One region of the Streptomyces sp. NPDC005423 genome, then DNA from elsewhere that is predicted to be linked to it. Evidence: riboswitches for the same ligand, from Rfam matches in the RefSeq annotation. Region 1 holds a riboswitch; the other holds the start of a gene.
What was found. A riboswitch is a leader RNA that binds a small molecule or an ion and turns the genes downstream of it on or off. The one in region 1 is predicted to bind S-adenosylmethionine.

Region 1 (4,402 bases):
CCACGGCAGCTGGGTCCACCTCCTGGGCAACATGCTCTTCCTCTACGTCTTCGGGGCGATGACCGAAGAACGGCTGGGCCGTGCCGAGTTCACGCTCTTCTACCTCGTCTGCGGATACCTCGCCCTGTCCGGCTACGCGGTCGCCAACGCCGGCTCCGCCCAGTCGCTGGTCGGCGCGTCCGGGGCGATCTCGGCGGTCCTCGGCGCGTTCCTGTACCTGTTCCCCAGGGCGCGGGTGACGAGCCTGCTCCCGTTCCTCTTCTTCCTGCCGCTGCGCTTCCCCGCCTGGGTCGTCCTCCCCTTCTGGGCGGCCCTCCAGTGGCTCGCGCTGGGGCAGGCGTCCCAGGGACCCGGCGTCGCCTACCTGGCCCACCTGGTGGGCTTCTCGCTGGGGTTCGGCTACGCGTGGCTGCGGTTCGGCAGGCGGAGGGGCCCGCGGGGCGGCCCCGGCGGGGCGGTGGTGGGGGACCGGCGGGCGACTAGAGTGAAGTCCGCCCCAGCTACGGCCCCCGAGGGAGAGAACCAGCCGTGATCACCGCGATCGTCCTCATCAAGACCAGCGTGGACCGGATCCCCGAGATCGCCGAGTCGATCGCCGCGCTGGAGTCCGTGAGCGAGGTGTTCTCCGTGACCGGGACCTACGACCTGATCGCGATGGTGCGGGTGCGGCAGCACGAGGACCTGGCGGAGGTCATCCCGGGGCGGATCAGCAAGATCCCCGGCGTGGAGGGGACGGACACGCACGTGGCGTTCCGGACCTACTCCCAGCACGACCTGGAGGCGGCGTTCGCGATCGGGCTCGACTCGTGAGCACCGCCTCGTGAACGCCACCTCGTGAACGCCGCCTCGTGAACGCCGCCTCGTGAACGCCGCCTCGCGGCAGGTGTCCGGTCAGACCGCCGGGACGCAACGGCCGTCCTCCGTGCGGTAGTTCCACCGCGCGCCGTCGCTCACCAGCTCCCGTACCGCCGTCACGAACCGGTCCACGTGCTCGTCCGGCGTGCCCGCGCCGAAGCTGACGCGGATCGCGTTGAGGGACTTCTCGCCGGGCGCCGCCTCGGGGGCCCCGCACTCGCCCTGGGTCTGCGGGTCGCTGCCGAGGAGGGTGCGGACCAGGGGGTGGGCGCAGAAGAGGCCGTCGCGGACGCCGATGCCGTACTCGGCGGAGAGGGCGGCGGCGAAGTGGGAGCTGTTCCAGCCCTCGACGACGAAGGAGAGCACGCCGACCCGGGGGGCGTCGTCGCCGAAGAGGGAGAGCACCTTCACCCGCGGGACCCCGGCGAGGCCGGTGCGGACCTTCTCGATCAGGTACCGCTCCCGCGCGACCAGCGTGTCGAAGCCCGCCTCGGTCAGCGCCTTGCACGCGGAGGCGATGGAGTAGGCGCCGATCACGTTGGGCGAGCCGGCCTCGTGGCGGGCCGCGCTGTCGTGCCATTCCACGTCCACTCCCCCGTCCTCGCGCCGGGTGACCCGGCGCGAGGCGCCGCCGCCCGCGAGGTAGGGGTCGGCGGCCCGGAGCCAGTCGGCGCGGCCGGCCAGCACGCCCGCGCCGAAGGGGGCGTAGAGCTTGTGGCCGGAGAAGGCGATCCAGTCGACGTCGAGGTCCTGGACGGAGACCGGGTGGTGCGGGGCCAACTGGGCGGCGTCCAGGACGATCCGGGCGCCGTGGGCGTGCGCGGCGGCGGCGAGTTCCCGTACGGGCCACAGCTCGCCGGTGACGTTCGACGCGCCGGTCACGCAGACCAGCGCCGGGCCCTGGCCCCCTGCGGTGGACACGGCGCGCCCGGCGAGGGCGCGCTCCAGGGTCTCGACGGCCTGACCGGGGGTGCGCGGGGCGTCGAGGTAGGTGACCCGGGCGTCCCGCCAGGGCAGCAGGGAGGCGTGGTGCTCGGTCTCGAAGACGAAGACCTGGCAGTCGGCGGGGAGGGCCTGGGCGAGCAGGTTGAGGGAGTCCGTGGTGGAGCGGGTGAAGATCAGCTGGTCGTCGGCGCGGCAGTCGAGGAACTCGGTGACCGTCTTCCGGGCGTTCTCGAAGAGGTCGGTGGAGAGCTGCGAGAGGTAGCCGGCGCCGCGGTGGACGCTGCCGTAGTAGGGCGCGTAGGCCGCCACGTCGTCCCAGACGCGCTGGAGGGCCGGGGCGCTGGCCGCGTAGTCGAGCGCCGCGTAGGTGACCTCGCCGCCCGTCACGAGCGGGACGGTGACATCCCGGCCCAGAACGGGCAGCGGGGAACAAACGGTCCGGTCGGTGGCAGCGGTGGTGACAGACATGGCGAACTCCCGTATGAGGCAGGCGACTTCACCGCGCGAGCGGAGACCACTCCGGCGCGGGAAAAGGTGAAAGGGGTATGCGGAGGCGGGGCTCGACGCCCTATCGCATTCGCTTGCTCACAGAGGGCTCCCTCGATACCAGGACCCCTGGTGTCTTTCGAGGGGCCCGCGCTTGCCGCGGACCTCGCTGCCCACGGCCTGGTCTTCACCCGGGGCACCCCGCCACGGACGGAGGGTTGCCGGACAGTCGGCCGGGGCCTCATGACTGTCACTCATGACCTGGTCAGAAAACGTACGTGAGGTGATCGGCGTCCCGCAACCCGTGTCCGGATCGCGGGACGCCGAGGCCCGGGCTACGCGTTGCTCGCGGCCGACCAGCGCTCCAGGGTGCGCGCGGCGGCCCCCGAGTCGATCGACTCCGCGGCCCGCTCCATCCCGGCCCGCAGCCGGTCCGCGAGCGGGCCGTCCCCGCGCTCCAACGCCACCAGCGCCGCGGCCGAGTTGAGCAGGACGGCCTCCCGGACCGGGCCGCGTTCGCCGTCCAGGAGGCGGCGGGCGACACCGGCGTTGTACTCCGGGTCGGCGCCCCGCAGGGCCTCCACCGGGACCAGTTCGAGGCCGACGTCCCGGGGGTCGAAGGTCTCCTCGGTCACCTTGCCGTCGCGGACCGTCCAGACCCGTGAGGTCGCCGTGGTCGTCAGTTCGTCGAGCCCGTCGTCCCCCCGGAACACCAGCGCCGACGCCCCCCGTTCGGCCAGCACGCCCGCGATCAGCCCCGCCATGCGCGTGTCGAAGCAGCCGACCGCCGAGGCGGTGACCCGGGCCGGGTTGGTCAGCGGGCCGAGCAGGTTGAACGCGGTCGGGATCCCGAGATCGCGCCGGACCGCGCCGACGAACCGCATCGACGGGTGGAATCTGGCCGCGAAGCAGAAGGTGATCCCGGCCTCCTGCGCCACCTGCGCCACCCGCTCCGGCGTCAGGTCGAGGTTGATGCCGAGCCGCTCCAGCACGTCGGACGAACCGCTCGCCGAGGAGGAGGCGCGGTTGCCGTGCTTGACGACCTTCGCCCCGGTGCCGGCGATCACCACCGCGGACATCGTGGAGATGTTGACCGTGCGCGCCCGGTCGCCGCCCGTACCGACGATGTCGACGGCCGGACCGGGGATCTCCAGCGGCTTCGCGTGGGCGTACATCGTCTCGACCAGGCCGGTGATCTCCTCGACGGTCTCGCCCTTGGCCCGCAGCGCCACCAGGAAGCCCGCGATCTGGGCGTCCGCGGCCTCGCCACTCATGATGCGGTCCATGGCCCAGGCGGTGTCGGCGGCGCTCAGGTTCCGGCCGGCCAGCAGCGCGCTCAGTACGTCGGGCCAGGAACGGCCCGCCGCGGTGTCGCCTCCAGCGGGGGTCACAGCGCTCATGGGGCCGCTCCTGATGGTCGTAGAAAGCAGTGGCTGCCGGAGTGACGCCGGCGCACCCGGTGAATCCGGTGCGCCCACCCTATCCAGCGCCGGGCACGGCGAAGGGCCCCCGTCCGACAACCGGACGGGGGCCCTTCGACCGTGGCGTGGCGTGCGCAGCGATCAGTGGTGGCCGTGGCCGCTGGCGATCTCCTTGTACTCCTCGACGGTGGGCTTGGGGATCTGCGACTCGTCGCCGTAGTAGGCGTTGCTGAGCTTGGCGCGCAGCTTCTCGGAGCCCTTCACCTTGCGCTCGACACCGTTCTCGTCGACGGTCGCGCCGATCTCGGCCGGCTGGTACTGCTCGTGCGCGGTGAGCGTGTGCAGCGCGTCCTGACTGAGCGGCTCGTGCACCTCGACGAACTCACCGTGCGGCAGGCGCTTGATGATGCCCGACTCGCGGCCGTGCAGCACCTTGTCCCGGTCCCGGCGCTGGAGGCCGAGGCAGACCCGCTTGGTGGCGAGGAAGACGAGCACCGGTACGACGAAGAAGCCGACCCGGACGAACCAGGTGATCGCGTTGATCGACAGGTGGAAGTGCGTGGCGAAGATGTCGTTGCCGCCGCCGATGAGCAGCACGAAGTACCACGAGATCCACGCGGCGCCGAACGCGGTGCGCGTCGGGGCGTTCCGCGGGCGGTCCAGGATGTGGTGCTCGCGCCGGTCGCCGGTGACCC
Region 2 (4,402 bases), on a different contig from region 1:
GGCGGCAAGACCACCCTCGCCCGGCTGCTGCTGCGGATGACGGACATCGACGCCGGGCGCATCCTCGTCGGCGGCCAGGACATCAGCCGGCTGCGCCAGGCCGACCTGCGCGGACTGATGGCCTACGTCCCGCAGGACCCGGCGATGTTCCACCGCACCCTGCGGGAGAACATCGCCTTCGCCCGCCCGGACGCCACCGAGGCCGAGATCCGCCGGGCCGCCGACGCCGCCCACGTCACGGAGTTCGCCGACGCGTTGCCGGACGGCTTCGCCACCATGGTCGGCGAACGGGGCATCAAGCTCTCCGGCGGCCAGCGCCAGCGGGTCGCGCTCGCCCGGGCCATCCTGCGCGACGCCCCGATCCTGCTGCTCGACGAGGCGACCAGCGCGCTGGACTCCGAGAGCGAACTCCTCGTCCAGGAGGCGCTGTGGCGGCTCATGGAGGGGCGGACCGCGCTCGTGGTGGCGCACCGGCTGAGCACGGTCGCCGGCATGGACCGGCTCGTCGTGCTCGACCGGGGACGGATCGTGGAGCAGGGCACCCACCAGGAACTCCTCGCGGCCGAAGGCGCCTACGCCAAGCTGTGGCAGCACCAGTCGGGCGGATTCCTCGACGAGAGCACCGCCGGTTCCGACGTGGTTACCCGGTCCTGACCGGGCTCGCCCCGTGGACACCCTCTTGACGGCGCGCGGAGGTGGATCGACACTCCAGATGGGAATCCTAGTGAACAGGTAGGGAAACAATGGGGCGCTTCCAGCCGGTCACCAGCCGAGTGATCCGTACGCCCCTTCTGACCTCCCGCCGTCACATCGATCTGCTGCGGGTCCGCAGCGCCATCAGTCCCCTGCGCTGACACCCGCCCACCGCTCGACGACGCTTCCGCCGCGCGTCCGCGCGCCCGTCCCCGGGGAGACCCATGTCCAGCACGCCCTCCGCCGCCGTCCCGTCCGACCGGCCCGCCCCCGCCTTCCGCGGCCGCATCGGACGCGACGCGCGCAGCGGCCACTACGCCGTGCCGCGCCGCTACCGGCTGCACCTGTCCACCGCCGACCCCGACTGTCTGCGCATCGCCGTCACCCACAGCCTGCTCGGTCTCGACGACGTCTGCCCCGTGACCTACCTGCCCGCCGTGCCCGACCACGCCGACGGCGGCCACCGCGCCCTGCGCCCGCTCTACGAGGCCGGCGCCCACCACTACGCCGGACCGGCCGCCGCGCCGGTGCTCAGCGACGACTGGTCCGGACGGATCGTCAGCAACCACGCCCAGGACATCGTCCGCGACCTCGCCCGGCACTTCGGCACCGGCTGCCCCGACCTCCACCCGGCCGGCGCCGACTCCGAGATCGAGGCCGTCGAGCGGATGTGCGCCCAGGGCATCGAGGACGCCGCGCAGTGCGCCGGGGCGGCCGGCGCGGGACAGCCGGAACGCGACGCGGCCCTCGCCCGGCTGCTGGAGACACTGGGCGCGCTGGAACGCTGGCTGGACGGCCTCGAGTTCCTGATCCGCGACGAACTCACCGCCGCGGACGTCGAGTTGTGGGTGTCACTGGTACAGCTCGACACCGTGCACCGCCACCACCTGGACGCCGCCGCCGTCCAGCGCGTCGCCGACCACCCCCGGCTGTGGGCCTACGCCCGGCGGCTCGCCGCCCACCCCGCCTTCGGCGGCCGGCTCGACCTCGACGGCATCGCCCGCCGCCACGAGGCCCACTGCCGGGGCCTGGAGGCGGCCGGAGCCGCCGTCCAGATCCTGGACTGGGCGGCCCACGCGGCGGACGGAACCGAGGCCCGCCGCAGCTGAACGGCGTGCCGCGGCGTCCAGTCGGTGGACCGGCGTTGACATCCGTTCGGGCAATTGTCTAACTTACGGCCAGATCGGTCATGAGCGTCAGCGACAAGCCCTGGCTAGCTGACCGGCAACCCTCGCACGCGGTGGGGTGCCCCAGGTGACGACCGGACCGGATGACGTTTCGGTAAGCGCGAGGCCCACGGGCCCAGAAGAGTGACGGTGACGGACATGTACGCAGCGACCAGGACGGCCCCGCGCCGCTCCCAGGGCTGCGTACGGCCGTCCGCGAACCCGCTCGTCGCCGACCGCTCCGTCGATCTGCTCCGCGTCAACAGCGCACTGTGTACCGGACCGGGCTGCGCCCGCTGTCGAGGCTGACGCTCCTCCCAGCCCCCGCTTCCCGCGTTACCGACGAACACCGCCCGTGCGGTGAGCCGTTGTCCGCCAGCTCCCGGTCACTGCGTTTCCCTCCGTGCAACTGCGCCGCGGCGCAGGGTCGTCGACGGCTCCGCCGTCCTCGCCCAGCCACGGCCGCCGCGGTCCGGGTGTCCGACTTACCGCCGGAGCCCTCCATGAGTGAACCCCCAGGCACCACCGTGTCCCTGGCCGAGACACCGTCCGCCGACGCCCGGTCGGACCCCCCGGCTGCACTGACCGCGCAGCGCGTACTCCCGCTGCGCCGGCCCGGCCGGTGGGCCGTCACCGTGGTCGTGCTGGTCCTGGTCGCCCAGTTCGTCCACGGCCTGGCGACCAACCCGTTCTACCAGTGGAGCCGCTTCGGCTACTGGTTCCTGCGCCCGACGATCCTCGACGGACTCCTCATCACCCTCGAAGTGGCGGCGCTCAGCGCCGTGTTGGGGCTCGCCGGCGGCATCCTGCTCGCCGTCGCCCGGCTCTCGAAGAGCCCGGTGCTGCGCGCGGTGAGCTGGACCTACGTGTGGGCGCTGCGCTCCGTCCCGCTCATCGTCGTGCTGATCTTCCTCTACAACTTCAGCGCCCTGTACAAGACGCTCAGCGTCGGCGTCCCCTTCGGCCCCGCCTTCTTCTCCTTCGACGAGTCGAGGCTCGCCACCGACATGGCCGTCGCCGTCGTCGGCCTCAGCCTCAACGAGGCGGCGTACGCGGCCGAAGTGGTCCGCGGCGGCATCCTCTCCGTCGACCAGGGCCAGCACGAGGCGGCCTCCGCCCTCGGCCTGCCCAAGGCCTACCAGTTCCGCCGGATCGTCTTCCCGCAGGCGCTGCGCTCCATCACCCCGAACTACGTCAACCAGCTGATCGGCCTGGTCAAGAGCACCTCACTGGTCTTCTACGTCTCCCTGCTCGACCTCTTCGGCACGGCGCAGTCGATGGGCTCCACCTACCCCGGCGACATCGTGCCGCTGCTGCTGGTGGTCACCGTCTGGTACCTGATCCTGACCAGTGTCGTCTCCGTCGCCCAGTTCTACGTCGAGCGGTACTACGCCCGGGGCGCCACCCGCTCCCTGCCGCCGACCCCGCTGCAGAAACTCCGCGCCGGTCTCACCGACCTGCGGGCCCGCATCCGCAGGGAGGCCGCGATATGACCACCACGACAGCCGAACCGCCGACGGAGATCGTGCCCGCCGCCGTCGACGTGCACAACGTGCACAAGTGGTACGGCGCCCACCGGGTGCTGGACGGCGTCGACCTGACGATACGGCCCGGCGAGGTCACCGTGATCCTCGGCCCGTCCGGCTCCGGGAAGTCCACCCTGCTGCGGGTCGTCAACCACCTGGAGAAGCCCGAGATCGGCTACGTCAGCGTCAACGGCGAGCTGATCGGGGTGAAGCGCCAAGGGGAGCGATTGAAGGAGCTGAGCGAGCGGGCGATCCTGGCCCAGCGCGGCCGCATCGGGTTCGTCTTCCAGAACTTCAACCTGTTCCCGCATCTCACCGTCCTGGACAACGTGGCCGCGGCCCCGGTCGCCACCGGCAGGCTCACCAAGCCCGAAGCGCTGGAACTGGCACGGGAGTTGCTCGGCCGGGTCGGTCTCGCGGAGAAGACCGGCGCCTACCCGCGACAGCTGTCCGGCGGTCAGCAGCAGCGGGTGGCGATCGCCCGCGCCCTCGCCCTGCGCCCCGGCGTCATCCTCTTCGACGAGCCGACCTCCGCCCTCGACCCCGAACTCGTCGGCGAAGTCCTCGCCGTCATCAAGGATCTGGCGACCAGCGGCACCACCCTCGTCATCGTCACCCACGAGATCGGCTTCGCCCGCGAGGTCGCCGACCGGGTGGTCTTCATCGACGCCGGAAAGATCGTCGAACAGGGCCCGCCGCACGAGGTCCTCGACCGGCCCCACCACGAGCGGACCAGGGACTTCCTCAGCAAGGTCCTTTAGCCGCCCGCCACTTCAGCCGCGTCCGCCACCCTCCCGAACACCCCGAACACCGAGCCTAGGAACAGCCATGTCTTCCCTCAGCCTCCGCAGCGGACTCGTCCGCGGCCTCACCGCGGGCACCGTCGTCGCCTCCCTCGCCGGCGGGCTCGCCGCCTGCGGTGGCGACAGCGACGCCGCCACCACGACCGACAGCGCGGCCGGCACGGTCACCGTGGGCGCGCTCTCCAACGGCGCCGCCAAGCAGGCCACGCTCAAG

Region 2: linked by a shared signal. The riboswitch ahead of ABZT12_RS25865 (amino acid ABC transporter permease) and the one ahead of ABZT12_RS17025 (aminotransferase class V-fold PLP-dependent enzyme) in region 1 are both predicted to bind S-adenosylmethionine.

What each region holds. Positions count from the first base shown of each region.
Region 1 covers NZ_JBEXET010000014.1:7,217-11,618, reverse strand. Annotated here, with positions in the region: gene ABZT12_RS17035 (rhomboid family intramembrane serine protease) at 1-532, shown strand, start outside; gene ABZT12_RS17030 (Lrp/AsnC ligand binding domain-containing protein) at 529-810, shown strand; gene ABZT12_RS17025 (aminotransferase class V-fold PLP-dependent enzyme) at 892-2,268, opposite strand; SAM riboswitch class IV at 2,432-2,548, opposite strand; gene trpD (anthranilate phosphoribosyltransferase) at 2,622-3,686, opposite strand; gene ABZT12_RS17015 (cytochrome bc complex cytochrome b subunit) at 3,849-4,402, opposite strand, start outside.
Region 2 covers NZ_JBEXET010000027.1:82,218-86,619, forward strand. Annotated here, with positions in the region: gene ABZT12_RS25855 (ABC transporter ATP-binding protein) at 1-654, shown strand, start outside; gene ABZT12_RS25860 (glutathione S-transferase C-terminal domain-containing protein) at 918-1,802, shown strand; SAM riboswitch class IV at 1,879-1,987, shown strand; gene ABZT12_RS25865 (amino acid ABC transporter permease) at 2,363-3,352, shown strand; gene ABZT12_RS25870 (amino acid ABC transporter ATP-binding protein) at 3,349-4,146, shown strand; gene ABZT12_RS25875 (ABC transporter substrate-binding protein) at 4,214-4,402, shown strand, end outside.